DNA from 2 places in the Streptomyces sp. NPDC002577 genome. Region 2 is predicted to be linked to the other one. Evidence: predicted binding sites of a transcription regulator. Region 2 holds the regulator's gene; the other holds the start of a gene.
The links. Region 2 encodes HrcA, which represses chaperone genes, less so after heat shock. Its sites were predicted from a motif close to TTNGCACTCNGNNNNNCNGAGTGCNAA; they were not measured.
Positions count from the first base shown of each region.

Region 1: groES (co-chaperone GroES) is a predicted target of HrcA. The motif match lies at 2,741-2,767, and genes of this name have one in related genera.

Region 1 covers NZ_JBSFWK010000023.1:71,832-78,978, forward strand. The annotation lists gene ACWD4J_RS25975 (class I SAM-dependent methyltransferase) at 1-878, opposite strand, end outside; gene ACWD4J_RS25980 (polysaccharide deacetylase family protein) at 1,689-2,651, shown strand; gene groES (co-chaperone GroES) at 2,912-3,220, shown strand; gene groL (chaperonin GroEL) at 3,327-4,955, shown strand; gene ACWD4J_RS25995 (ester cyclase) at 5,060-5,758, opposite strand; gene ACWD4J_RS26000 (SDR family NAD(P)-dependent oxidoreductase) at 5,873-6,646, opposite strand; gene ACWD4J_RS26005 (LysR family transcriptional regulator) at 6,927-7,147, shown strand, end outside.
Region 2 covers NZ_JBSFWK010000022.1:40,548-47,694, reverse strand. The annotation lists gene ACWD4J_RS25240 (16S rRNA (uracil(1498)-N(3))-methyltransferase) at 1-167, opposite strand, end outside; gene ACWD4J_RS25235 (nitronate monooxygenase) at 164-1,237, opposite strand; gene dnaJ (molecular chaperone DnaJ) at 1,305-2,441, opposite strand; gene hrcA (heat-inducible transcriptional repressor HrcA) at 2,442-3,458, opposite strand; gene ACWD4J_RS25220 (MBL fold metallo-hydrolase) at 3,697-4,446, shown strand; gene ACWD4J_RS25215 (DUF3097 domain-containing protein) at 4,481-5,338, shown strand; gene hemW (radical SAM family heme chaperone HemW) at 5,450-6,682, opposite strand; gene ACWD4J_RS25205 (SpoIIE family protein phosphatase) at 6,765-7,147, opposite strand, start outside.

The DNA of each region.
Region 1 (7,147 bases), on a different contig from region 2:
TGCGCGCGGATGACGGCGCCGTCCGGCTCGTAGAGATAACGGCCGACGGGCCGCACCTCCGGATCGGGCAGCCCGCGGCCCGCCAGCCCGCGCGGGCCGGGCAGCAGGGTCGCCCGGACCGTGCCGGGCTCCGTGCCGAACCACAGCACCGCCTCCTTCACGTCCCCGCCGTCCGAGATCCACTCCGCCTCGGCGTCTTCGGGGATCGTCTCGTGGGGGATGCCCGGCGCGATCTTCAGTGCGGCGCGGGGCGCTGTGCGGGCCGCACCGATGGCCCAGGAGAGCGGCGGCGAGTACGCCTCGGGGTCGAACACCCGGCCGCGTCCGCCGCGTCGCGCAGGATCGACGAACACCGCGTCGTACGACCCGGTCTCCACCTCCGTGACATCGGCCTCCCGCACCTCGATCAACTCGTCGAGGCCGAGCGCCTCGGCATTCGCCCGGGCGACCGCGCACGTCAGCGGGTCCCGGTCGACGGCCAGTACCGAGATGCCCGCGCGGGCCAGCGCGATCGCGTCGCCTCCGATCCCGCAGCACAGGTCGGCGACGCTGCGGACGCCGAGCGCGGCGAACCGGCCGGCGCGGTACGCAGCGACCGATGCGCGGGTCGACTGCTCCACGCCGTTCGGCGTGAAGAACATCCGTCCGGCGTCCGCCGCGCCGAATTTCGCCGCGGCCCGCTGCCGCAGCCGCGCCTGCCCGATGGCCGCCGAGACCAGCGCGGCGGTGTGCTCACGGCGCAGCCGCGTGGCCACGGCCAGCTCCTGCGCCGGGTCGATGCCGCGCACCTCGTCGAGGAGGGCGCGGCCCTCGTCGGAGAGCAGCGCGAAGAAGGCGGACACGGAATCTGCGGAGGCGGCGGGAGCACGGTCGTTCACCGGCCCATTGTCGGCCAGCCGGTGGACGGCGCGCGCCCGGCGGCGGTGTCGTCCCGTTCCGGGGGGACGGCGCTGACAAGATGCGACGCCATGCGTCAAATGCGACAAACGGACAAGATTCCTCGATGCGCCCGATGTCGGAGGACATACCCCGGACGCCCGAGGTCCGGGCGAGCGGAGGCTGCTGAGCGAGGAGACGCCAAGCGGCAGGCGGAGGACGCTGATCGGGCGCCGGCGGTTGGGCCGGAGCGGCCTGTCGGCCCGGTGAAGGGCGCTGGGCGAGTGGAGCCCGTTGGGCCGGAGAACCCCGCCGGAGGGCAGAATCCCGCCGGGCGGGAGACGGCCGCTGGTTCGGGGCCGGCCGCTCGACCGGGGCGCCCTGCTGATCGGATGCAGGCCGCTGGTGCGAGGCACGCCGCTGGTCACGTGCAGGCCACTGGGCGGAGGCAGGCCGCAGGGCGCATGCAGAACTCTGGGCAGGGACAGCCTGTCGGGCGGGCGAAGACACCCGGGCTGCTCCAGCCCACTGGGCCGGAGCAGCCCGCCGGGCGGCAGTACGCCGCCGAGTGCGCGAGGGCCGCCGGGCTGGAAGAGGCCGCCGAGCCTGGGAGCGCCGCTCTCTGTGTGGGCGTCGCTCCATGTGCGAGGGCCGCTGGGCGTCAGACGCCCAGCGGGCAGCGGGAGAGTGTCGCTGGGGCGCGGCAGGCGGCGCGGCCGGGGAAAGGCGCGGCGCGGCCCGGGAAGGGTCGGGGCGCGCAGGTCCTGGAGTGGCTGCCGCGGAGCACGAGCGGCCGGGTCGGGCAAGGGTCGTTGCCACGGCCCTCGCGGCGTACGCGACTTCGGCGAGCCCCGCTTCGGGTCTGCCTCGCCGTCATCGCCGTCGCCGCCGTCGCCTCGGGCTGCGGCGACTCCGGCTCGGTCTCCCGTACCGACTCGGGGGCCGTCTCCCGCCCGGGCCCCGGCCCCGGTCCCTTTCCCGGCCCGCCCGGGCGCCTCCAGGCCCCACCCGCCCGCGCCCTCGACGACTACGCGCAGCGGCTGATCGACTCGCAGGCCGCCCGGGTCGCCGCCGCGAAGCGCTGGGGCCTGGCCAGATCTCCGCTGCAGGCCCCCGCCCCGCCCGAGGTCAAGCCGGAGATCGAGACCCGTGAGGGCTTCGAGGTCACGGACGGCGAGGGCCTCGGCCTGCCGCCCGTCTTCACGACCGTCCCCACGACGGACAAGGTCGTCTTCCTCACCATCGACGACGGCGCCGAGAAGGACCCGTCGCTGCTGAGGATGATGAACGACCTGAAGATCCCGTACAGCGCCTTCCTCAGCGACTACCTGGTGAACGAGGACTACGGCTACTTCAAGAAGATGCAGAAGCTCGGCGTCACGCTGAACAACCACACCCTCGACCACCCCTACCTGCCCGGCCTTTCGTACGACGAGCAGCGGCGCGAGATCTGCGGCATGCAGGACATCATGGGGAAGGAGTTCGGCAGGCGCCCCACCGTCTTCCGCCCGCCCTACGGCAACTACAACCGGGACACGCTGCGCGCCGCCAAGTCCTGCGGCATCAAGGCCGTTCCGCTGTGGAACGCCGAGGCCTTCCCGGACCACATGGAGTGGCGGGAGGGGGACCAGGACCTCCACCCCGGCGACATCATCCTCACCCACTTCCGGGGCCGTGAGGACTGGAACGGCACGATGCCCGACCTGATCCGGTACGTCATGAAGGTGATCACCGCCAAGGGATATGCCGTGGCGAGGCTGGAGGACTACCTCTGACGGGAGCTGCGCCGGCCTCGGGCACCGGATTCGTACGGCTGTCCCGTCACCACTTCGTGAGGGCGATTCGCGGTGTTGTCTGCGCCGCGTTGGCACTCCGCTTGACCGAGTGCTAATCGCGGTCATAGTCTCGGCTCTGGCACTCCCCCCTGGAGAGTGCCAGACGCGACGGGCAGGTCCGGCACCCGCGACGACGGATCGACCTGGTCGCCACCTCAGACAGTTAACCCCGTGAGATCTCCGAAGGGGGAGGTCGGATCGTGACGACCGCCAGCTCCAAGGTTGCCATCAAGCCGCTCGAGGACCGCATCGTGGTCCAGCCGCTGGACGCCGAGCAGACCACGGCCTCTGGCCTGGTCATCCCGGACACCGCGAAGGAGAAGCCCCAGGAGGGCGTCGTCCTTGCCGTGGGCCCGGGCCGCTTCGAGAACGGCGAGCGCCTGCCGCTCGACGTGAAGACCGGCGACATCGTGCTGTACAGCAAGTACGGCGGCACCGAGGTGAAGTACAACGGCGAGGAGTACCTCGTCCTCTCGGCGCGCGACGTGCTCGCGATCATCGAGAAGTAGTTCACCCGCTTTGCTTTTTGAGCTGCGCCCCTGGCCACCCCGCTGAAGCCGGGCGGCGAGGGGCGCAGTTCTTTCATACGAGTTCCGAGAGGGCTGAAACGCTCCCATGGCGAAGATCCTGAAGTTCGACGAGGACGCCCGTCGCGCCCTCGAGCGCGGCGTCAACAAGCTTGCCGACACGGTCAAGGTGACGATCGGCCCCAAGGGCCGCAACGTCGTCATCGACAAGAAGTTCGGTGCGCCCACCATCACCAACGACGGTGTCACGATCGCCCGTGAGGTCGAGATCGACGACCCGTACGAGAACCTCGGCGCGCAGCTGGTGAAGGAGGTGGCGACCAAGACCAACGACATCGCGGGTGACGGCACCACCACCGCCACCGTGCTGGCCCAGGCCCTGGTCAAGGAGGGCCTGCGCAACGTCGCCGCCGGCGCCTCCCCGGCCGCCCTGAAGAAGGGCATCGACGCCGCCGTCGCCGCCGTCTCCGACGAGCTGCTCGCGACCGCGCGCCCGATCGACGAGAAGTCCGACATCGCCGCCGTCGCCGCGCTGTCCGCCCAGGACCAGCAGGTCGGCGAGCTCATCGCCGAGGCGATGGACAAGGTGGGCAAGGACGGTGTCATCACCGTCGAGGAGTCCAACACCTTCGGCCTGGAGCTGGACTTCACCGAGGGCATGGCCTTCGACAAGGGCTACCTGTCGCCGTACTTCGTGACGGACCAGGAGCGCATGGAGGCCGTCCTGGAGGACCCGTACATCCTCATCAACCAGGGCAAGATCTCCTCCATCCAGGACCTGCTGCCGCTGCTCGAGAAGGTCATCCAGGCGGGTGCCTCCAAGCCGCTGCTGATCATCGCCGAGGACGTCGAGGGCGAGGCCCTGTCCACCCTCGTCGTGAACAAGATCCGCGGCACGTTCAACGCCGTCGCGGTGAAGGCCCCCGGCTTCGGCGACCGCCGCAAGGCGATGCTGCAGGACATCGCGATCCTCACCGGCGGCCAGGTCATCGCCGAGGAGGTCGGCCTCAAGCTCGACCAGGTCGGCCTCGAGGTGCTCGGCAGCGCCCGCCGCGTGACCGTCACCAAGGACGACACCACCATCGTCGACGGTGGCGGCAAGTCCGAGGACGTCGCGGGCCGCGTCGCCCAGATCAAGGCCGAGATCGAGAACACCGACTCCGACTGGGACCGCGAGAAGCTCCAGGAGCGCCTCGCGAAGCTGGCCGGCGGCGTGTGCGTGATCAAGGTCGGCGCCGCCACCGAGGTGGAGCTGAAGGAGAAGAAGCACCGTCTGGAGGACGCCATCTCCGCGACCCGCGCCGCGGTCGAGGAGGGCATCGTCTCCGGTGGTGGCTCCGCGCTCGTCCACGCCGTGAAGGTGCTCGAGGGCAACCTCGGCAAGACCGGCGACGAGGCCACCGGTGTCTCCGTCGTCCGCCGCGCCGCCGTCGAGCCGCTGCGCTGGATCGCCGAGAACGCCGGCCTCGAGGGCTACGTCATCGTCTCCAAGGTGGCCGAGCTCGAGAAGGGCCAGGGCTACAACGCCGCCACCGGCGAGTACGGCGACCTGGTGAAGTCCGGCGTCATCGACCCGGTCAAGGTCACCCGCTCCGCCCTGGAGAACGCCGCGTCCATCGCGTCGCTGCTGCTCACGACCGAGACCCTGGTCGTCGAGAAGCCGGCCGAGGAGGAGGCCGAGGCCGGTCACGGTCACGGCCACGGGCACGCGCACTGACGTCCTGCGGCCGCGCTGACGTCCTGTCGGCGCACGTCGGCTGAACGACGGAGGAAGGTCCCCGTTCCCTCAGGGAGCGGGGACCTTCCCTCTTTTCTGGTGCGCTACATCTCCAGTGCCTCCAGCTGCCCCATCAGGCCCAGCCTGTCGTACTGCCACCAGCCCTCGACGATCTTGCCGTCCTCGCGGCACCGGTGGACGGTGGTCCCGGCCATGGTGACCTGCTTGTTGCTGGCCGGAATCCCCATGAACTCACCGCTGTGGGTGGCGTTCCAGGTCCAGCGGGTGCAGACCCTGTCGCCCTCGGCGAGCTGGTCGTCGATGGTGAACGCGAAATCGAAACCGGCGCGCCACATCTCTATCTCGCGGCGCATCGCGTCCATCCCGATGTTGTCCGGGTCGTTGGCCGGATCGTGGTCGTGGTAGTTCTCCGCCAGGAACCCGTCGAGCGGCGGAAGGTCGCCCTCGGCGGCGACCGTCTCGAAGAACCTCCGGCAGGTGTCCTTGTAGAGCTGCTCGTCGCGGACGATGTCCAGATCCGTGAACGTCGGCATCTCGTCGCAGAGGGCCACCATCTCCCGGAAGATCCGGTCGGTCTCCGGGAGGTTCGAGTTCCTCATCGCGTCCTCGTACGAGGGGAACTCGACTATCTCGATGAAGTGGGAGTCGTCGGACCGGTCCTTGCCGATGACGCTGTGCGAGGCGGTCCTCTTGCCCTTGGTCTGCTCGACCCATGTGTCCATGAGCCGGTTCATCTCGTCGAATCTGCTCGTCTTGCAGTCAATGAGCTGGACGAACGTCATGGCGCCTCCCGAAGTGCTCGGACCTGGTGAGATGCCACCATTTTAGTGAAAAATCCGTTTCATCCGATTCAATGAAGCCCGAGGAGGTCCGGCTTCCCCGAGGTCACCGGGAGGTCACCGGGGTCCGTACTTCCGCCCCGTCTTCGACGAGATCCCGCCGACCAGGGACCGCGGCGTCACCTTCACCAGGCCCATCAGCGCCTTGTACCGAGGGTCCGGAATCGACAGCGTCCTGCCGCGCGACAGATCGGCCAGCGCCGCCGTGACCAGCTTGTCCGCGTCGAGCCACATCCACTTGGGAATGTTGTCCGTCGCCATCCCGGCGCGCTGGTGGAACTCGGTCCGTACGAAGCCGGGGCACAGCGCCATCAGCCGTACGCCCGATCCGGCCAGGTCCTTCGCCGCACCCTGCGTGAACTGCACGACCCACGCCTTAGACGCGCCGTACGTCCCGCGCGGCACGAAGGCCGCCACCGAGGCGACATTGATCACGGCTCCGCGGCCGCGCTCCCGCATCGTCTCCGCCGCCGCCGACGTCAGCCGGAGCACCGCCTCGCAGTGCACCTTGAGCATGGTCAGCTCGTCGGCCATGGAGACCTCCAGATACCGGCCCTTGTTGCCGAAGCCCGCGTTGTTGACCAGCAGGTCGACCGGGTTCCTGCGGTCCTTCAGGCGTGCGGCGACCGCCTCGATGCCGTCCTCCGTCGCGAGGTCCGCCGTCAGCACCTCCGCCTCGATGCCGTGCCGGTCGTGCAGCTCGGTGGCCTGTTCGCGCAGCCGCTTGGTGTCGCGCGCCACCAGGACCAGGTCGCGGCCGTCTGCGGCGAGCCGCCGCGCGAAGGCGGCACCGATGCCCGCCGTGGATCCCGTAATCAGAGCCGTTGTCATGGATCAAGGCTAATCAACTGCCCGTTTCCGCGCCCTGGCCCGTCCGCCCGCCGGCACATGGCAGGCGGATCCGCCGTACGCGTGACAAGGGTCGTACGAGTGACCAGGTCCCGCATGACTGACAGGCTGTCAGAGGCTGTTCCTCGCCACGTCGTCACGTGCATCCCTGAGCACCCCGGCGTGCGGCCTCTCCGCCGCCGCAAGCAGCCGCGGCAACAGCGTCCCTAAAGCGTCCACTCACTATTCGCCGTTGTACCCAAGACGCGCTTATGCTCGAACTGTGATCGAGGCCCGTCATCTCCGTGTCCTGCGCGCCGTGGCCACCACCGGTTCCTTCTCGGCGGCGGCCCGTGAACTCGGCTGCACCCAGCCCGCGGTCAGCCAGCAGATGAAGGCGCTCGAAGCCTCCACCGGTACGCCGCTGCTGATCCGAACAGGCCGCGAGATGCGCCTCACACAGGCGGGTGAGGCGCTGGTCCGGCACGCCACGACCATCCTGGC
Region 2 (7,147 bases):
GCCGCCTTGACGACGCCTTCCGTCCAGCGGCCGTGCCCGTCGGTGAGCACGACGTCCTCGCCCGGCCGCAGCCGCTTCACGGACACGGCGTGCCGCCCCTCGGGCCCGTCCAGCACGTACTCGGGGCCGCCCGGGACCTCGTCCACCACGAACACCGGCGCGGTCATGAGCCACTCTCCACGGACAACGCCGCCTTCGCGACGTCCAGTTCGGCGGCCAGCACCTCGACGAGCTGCCCGGCCGGGAGTTCCCGCGCCAGCCGGTGCCCCTGCCCCGCCCACAGCGCCATGCCCTGCGGGTCACCGGCCCCCGCGGCCGCCTTGCGCAGCCCGGAGGTGAGGTGGTGGATCTGCGGGTACGCGGCCGGGGCGTACGGACCGTGCTCGCGCATGAAGCGGTTGACGAGGCCGCGGGCCGGGCGCCCGGAGAAGGCCCGCGTCAGTTCGGTGCGGGCGAAGAGGGGGTTGGTCAGCGCGTCCTTGTGCAGGGCGTTGGCACCCGACTCGGGCGTCACCAGGAACGCCGTGCCCAGCTGCGCGGCCTGGGCGCCGGCCGCGAGTGCCCCGGCGATCTGCGCGCCGCGCATCATCCCGCCGGCCGCCACGATCGGCAGCCGCACGCTCTCGCGGACCTGTGTGATCAGCGACAGCAGGCCGATGCCCGCGGCGTCGTTCTCCGGGTTGTCGCGGTGGGTGCCCTGGTGGCCGCCTGCCTCGACGCCCTGTACGACCACGGCGTCCGCGCCGGCCCGCTGCACGGTCTGGGCCTCCTCGACCGTGGTGGCGGTGACCATGGTCAGCGTGCCCGCACGCGAGAGCGACTCGAGCACCTCGGGGGCCGGGCAGCCGAAGTGGAAGGAGACGACCGGGACCGGGTCGTCGAGGAGGATCGCCAGCTTGGCGTCGTAGCCGTCGTCGCGGCCGCCGTCGGGATCGCCCAGCTCGGTGCCGTACCAGGCGGCCTCACCGGCGAGCTGGTTGCGGTAGACGTCCACGGCAGCCGGGTCCGCACAGTCCGGCTGCGGCATGAAGAGATTCACACCGAACGGCCGGCTCGTCAGCGAGCGCAGCCGTTGGATCTCCTGGTACATCCCGTCAGCGGTCTTGTAGCCGGCCGCGAGAAACCCGAGCCCGCCGGCCTCCGAGACGGCCGCAGCGAGCTGCGGCCGCGACACGCCGCCCGCCATGGGGGCCTGCACGATCGGAAGAGGAAAGAGATCGCTCAGTGCGCTGGACATGACCGCATGTTGTCACGTCCAGCACACGAGTCCGAATCGGCCCTTCCGCATGACCCGGCAGGCGGCGTCACCGCCCGTTGAACGCGTCCTTGAGCCGCGAGAACAACCCCTGCTGCCCCGGCTGGAACTGCCCCAGGGGCCGCTCCTCCCCGCGCAGCTGCGCCAGCTCCCGCAGCAACCGCTCCTGCTCAGGATCAAGCTTCGAAGGCGTCTGCACCTCGACATGCACGACGAGATCACCGCGCCCGCCACCCCGCAGATGCGTGATGCCGCGCCCGTGCAGCGGGATCGACTGCCCGGACTGCGTACCGGGCCGGATGTCGACCTCCTCCAGCCCGTCCAGCGTCTCCAGCGGCACCTTCGTGCCGAGCGCGGCGGCCGTCATCGGGATGGTGACCGTGCAGTGCAGATCGTCGCCACGCCGCTGGAACACCGGGTGCGGCAGCTCGTGGATCTCCACGTACAGGTCGCCCGCGGGTCCGCCGCCGGGTCCGACCTCGCCCTCACCGGCGAGCTGGATCCGCGTGCCGTTGTCGACACCGGCCGGGATCTTCACGGTCAGCGTGCGACGCGACCGCACACGCCCGTCGCCCGCGCACTCCGGGCACGGGGTCGGCACGACCGTGCCGAAGCCCTGGCACTGCGGGCACGGCCGCGAGGTCATGACCTGGCCGAGGAACGACCGCGTGACCTGCGACACCTCACCGCGGCCGCGGCACATGTCACACGTCTGCGCCGAGGTGCCAGGGGCGGCACCCTCGCCGTTGCAGGTGTTGCACACCACGGCCGTGTCGACCTGGATGTCCTTGGTGGTGCCGAAGGCCGCCTCGTCCAGCTCGATCTCGAGCCGGATCATCGCGTCCTGGCCGCGCCGCGTACGCGACCGCGGGCCCCGCTGGGACGCCGTACCGAAGAAGGCGTCCATGATGTCCGAGAAGTTGCCGAAGCCGCCGGCGCCGAAGCCGCCCGCGCCCGCGCCGCCGCTCGCCGAGAGCGGGTCGCCGCCGAGGTCGTAGACCTGCTTCTTCTGCGGGTCCGACAACACCTCGTACGCGGCGTTGATCTCCTTGAAGCGCTCTTGCGTCTTCGGGTCCGGGTTGACGTCCGGGTGCAGCTCGCGGGCGAGCCTCCGGAATGCCTTCTTGATCTCGTCCTGGGAAGCGTCGCGGCGCACGCCGAGTACGGCGTAGTAGTCCGTGGCCACTTACGACTCCGCCAGGATCTGTCCGACGTAACGTGCCACTGCGCGTACTGCTCCCATCGTTCCCGGGTAGTCCATGCGGGTCGGGCCGACCACGCCGAGCTTGGCGACTGCCTCGCCGCCCGAACCGTAGCCCACCGACACCACAGACGTGGAGTTGAGCCCCTCATGGGCGATCTCGTGACCGATACGTACGGTCATGTGCGAATCCTTCGCCTCGCCAAGGAGCTTGAGGAGCACGACCTGCTCCTCAAGCGCCTCGAGCACAGGCCGGATGGTGAGGGGAAAGTCATGTCCGAAGCGGGTGAGATTGGCGGTGCCGCCGATCATCAGCCGCTCCTCGGTCTCCTCCACCAGGGTCTCGAGCAGCGTCGAGAGCACGGTCGAGACGGTGCCGCGGTCGTCGGCCTCGAAGGCCTCCGGCAGATCCTGCACCAGCTGCGGCACGTCGGTGAAGCGGCGGCCGACCACCCGGCTGTTGAGCCGCGCCCGCAGATCGGCGAGAGAGGTCTCGCCGAAGGGGGCGGGGCAGTCGACCATGCGCTGCTCGACCCGGCCGGTGTCCGTGATCAGTACGAGCATCAGCCGGGCCGGGGCCATCGACAGCAGCTCCACATGGCGCACCGTCGACCGCGTGAGCGACGGGTACTGCACCACCGCGACCTGCCGGGTCAGCTGCGCGAGCAGCCGCACCGTGCGTGCCACGACGTCGTCGAGGTCGACGGCGCCGTCGAGGAAGTTCTGGATGGCCCGGCGCTCGGGCGCGGTCATCGGCTTGACGCCCGCGAGCTTGTCGACGAAGAGGCGGTACCCCTTGTCCGTGGGGATGCGCCCCGCGCTGGTGTGCGGCTGGGCGATGTAGCCCTCGTCCTCCAGCACCGCCATGTCGTTGCGCACGGTCGCCGGGGAGACACCGAGGTTGTGCCGCTCGGTCAGGGCCTTGGAGCCGACGGGCTCCTCGGTGCCGACATAGTCCTGGACGATGGCGCGCAGTACTTCGAGTCTGCGTTCACTGAGCATCCGCGCACACCTCCAGGTCGTCGTGTCGTCCCTTACGGCCTCTCGCCTGGCACTCACTGTGTGCGAGTGCCAGCCTTCCCGGGCCAAGTGTACGGCCGTGGGGTACGGCCCCGGCAAGGGCGGTCACACCGGAGCGCTGCCGATATGTGCGGTCTGGGCTGGGGTGTCGTGCTGCGGCGGACCCCGGGGACTAGCGTCGCCGGTAGGGAAGTGGCACACGGATGGTGAAGGTCGTGTCGTGGGAATCGTGACGGACGTGGCGTGGGAAACACGGGGCTGGGAGGGGCTGTCGCCCCGGGTGGGCCGGCGCCGGCTGCCGGTGTGGGACTGCACGGTGGGCCTGGTCGTGGGCGAGGGTGCGGCGCTCATGGTCGACGCTGGATCCAGCCTGCGGGAGGGTGCGCAGCTGCGCCAGGAGGCACAGCAACTGCTCGGCCCCGGCCGGCGCGTGACGCATCTCGCACTGACCCATCCTCATTTCGACCACGTGCTGGGCGCGGCGGCGTTCGCGGGAGTCGAGGTCTACGGGCCCGTGGGGCTCGACTGGGTCTTCGCCGCGGGCCGGAAGGATCTCCTGGCCGACGCGGTACGGCACGGGCTCGACCCTGCGGACGCGGCGGAGGCCGCGGAACTCCTCGTCTCCCCGCGCCACCAGGTCAGCGGCGAGTGGACACTCGACCTGGGCGGTGGCCACCAGGTACTCCTTGCGAATGTGGGCCCCGGCCACACAGGACACGACATGGCGGTCCTGGTCCCCGCCACCTCCTCGACGCCCGAGATCGTCTTCTGCGGCGACCTGGTCGAGGAGTCGGGCGAACCGCAGGCGGGCCCGGACGCGGTGCCGTCCCACTGGCCCGCCGCCCTGGACCGGCTGCTGAACCTGGGCGGCGAGGACGCGGTGTACGTACCCGGTCATGGAGCCGCGGTGAATGCGGCGTTTGTCCGGCAGCAACGCGATCAGCTGGCGGCCCGGTTCGGCGTGTCGTAGCCAGGCCCCGCGCCTTCTCCCTATCGTCATCCGAATGCTCCCACCCGTCTCCCGCCACCGCCCCTCCAACGAGGGCCCTTCGGGCCCGCAGCGCCGTCTGTACTCTCCGGACCTCACCCCGCCGTGGAAGAAGCCGAAGCCGGTACCCGAGGTCCCGGCGGAACCAGGACTGGTCGTCGAGGAGTCCGGGACCGGCTTCTGCGGCGCGGTGATCCGCTGCGAGGCGGGCACGGTCACGTTGGAGGACCGATTCGGCAAGCACCGGGTGTTTCCGCTGGAGCCCCGCGGGTTCCTGCTGGAGGGCAAGGTGGTGACCCTGGTCCGCCCCTCCGGAGCGGCGCCGGTGCGTCCCACCCGTACGGCCTCGGGATCGGTTGCGGTGCCGGGCGCACGGGCCCGTGTGGCGCGCGCCGGGCGGATCTACGTCGAGGGCCGCCACGACGCCGAACTGGTCGAGAAGGTGTGGGGCGACGACCTGCGTATCGAGGGCGTGGTCGTCGAGTATCTGGAGGGCGTCGACGACCTCCAGGCGGTCGTCGCGGAGTTCTCCCCCGGCCCGGACGCCCGCCTGGGTGTCCTGGTGGACCACCTGGTCCCCGGCACGAAGGAGTCCCGTATCGCGGAGTCCGTCACGAGCGAGTACGCGCTGGTGGTCGGCCACCCGTTCATCGACATCTGGGAGGCGGTGAAACCGTCGGCGGTCGGCATCCGCGCGTGGCCGACGGTGCCGCGGGGCCAGGACTGGAAGACGGGAGTGTGCCGGGCACTGGGCTGGCCGGAGAACACCGGCGCGGCGTGGCAGCACATCCTGTCCCGGGTCCACTCGTACAAGGACCTGGAGCCCGCGTTGCTGGGCAGGGTGGAGGAACTGATCGACTTCGTCACGGCGTAGCTACATAGGTGCGGGCAATCGTGCCGCTGGGGCGGCACGGGTGGGCGCAGCGGCACCCGGCAAGCGCCGGTAAGCGACTCGGCTCCCGGCCAGCCCCGGCTCCGGTCGGCTTCAGTCGACCAGGTCCCTGACCACCGCGTCCGCAAGCAACCGCCCCCGCAACGTGAGCACGGCACGCCCATCGGCGTAAGGACCGTCCTCCAGGAGCCCGTCCCTTACGGCCCGCTCGGCCGCCTCCCGCCCCGCAGGGGCGAGGATGCCCAGCGGGCAACCCTCCCGAAGCCGCAGCTCCAGCAGAATCCGCTCCACACGCCGGTCCTCCTCGGAGAGCACCTCACGCCCGGCCCCGGGCGCCCGCCCCTCCGCCAGAGCCGCCGCATACGCCCCCGGATGCTTGACGTTCCACCACCGCACCCCGCCCACGTGGCTGTGCGCCCCGGGCCCGGCGCCCCACCAGTCGGCGCCCCGCCAGTACAGCTCGTTGTGCAGGCACCGCCCGGCCTCCGAAGTGGCCCAGTTGGAGACCTCGTACCACTCGAAGCCGGCCCCGGACAGCACCTCCTCCGCGATCAGATAGCGGTCCGCGTGCACGTCGTCGTCCGTCATGGGGATCTCGCCGCGGCGGATCCGCCGGGCGAGCTGGGTGCCCTCCTCGACGATCAGGGCGTACGCCGAGACGTGGTCCGGGCCGGCCCCGATGGCCGCGTCGAGGGAGGCGCGCCAGTCGTCGTCGGACTCCCCCGGCGTGCCGTAGATCAGGTCGAGGTTGACGTGGTCGAAGCCCGCCGCGCGGGCCTCGGCGACGCAGGCCTCGGGGCGTCCGGGGGTGTGCGTGCGGTCCAGGATCTTCAGGACGTGCTGCCGGGCGCTCTGCATGCCGAAGGAGATCCGGTTGAATCCGCCCTCGCGCAGAGCCGCCAGATACGCCGGGTCCACCGACTCGGGATTGGCCTCCGTGGTGATCTCCGCGTCGTCCGCGAGCCCGAACTCGTCGCGGATCGCGCCGAGCATGCGGACGAGATCGTCCGCGGCCAGCAACGTCGGCGTACCGCCCCCGACGAAGACCGTCCGCACCTGCCGCGGGTCGTCGCCCAGCACCTTGCGGGCGAGGCGGATCTCGTCGGTCAGGGTCGCCGCGTAGTTGTCGCGGGACGCGAGCACGCCACCGGTGCCGCGCAGCTCGGTCGCGGTGTACGTGTTGAAGTCGCAGTAGCCGCAGCGGGTGGCGCAGTACGGGACGTGCAGATAGAACCCGAGGGGGCGGTCGGCGGCGCCGGCCAGGGCGTGCGCCGGCAGCGCACCGTCCTGGGGCACGGGCTCGCCGTCGGGGAGTGCGGAAGGCATGCGTTCCATTGTCCCGCACCGGAGGAACAGCCCGAACCCAGGCCGCGACCTGGGCCTCGCGCCAGTCCCGCGACCGGAGCGCTCACCCGGCGGGCTGCGCCTGGAGCACCAGCAGCGCCAGATCGTCCTCCGGCGGCCCGTCCGCGAACTCGTGGACCAGCCGTCTGATCCGCTCGGCCACGAGGGGCGCGCTCAGTCCGGCACAGTCGGCGAACGCGGCCGCGAGCCCGTCGCCGTCGTCGAACTGGCGCCGCCCGGAGCGGCGCTCCGTCACCCCGTCCGTGACGCACAGCAGCGTGTCGCCGGGGCACAGCTCGAAGCTCTCGCTGTGGTACGCCACGTCCTCGACGACGCCCAGCAGCACCTGCGGCGCGGCCGCGGCCCGTACGTCGCCGCCGGGGCGCAGCAGGAGCGGCAGCGGGTGCCCGGCGGAGGCAAGGGTGCAGCGCACCCGGTCGCCGGTGG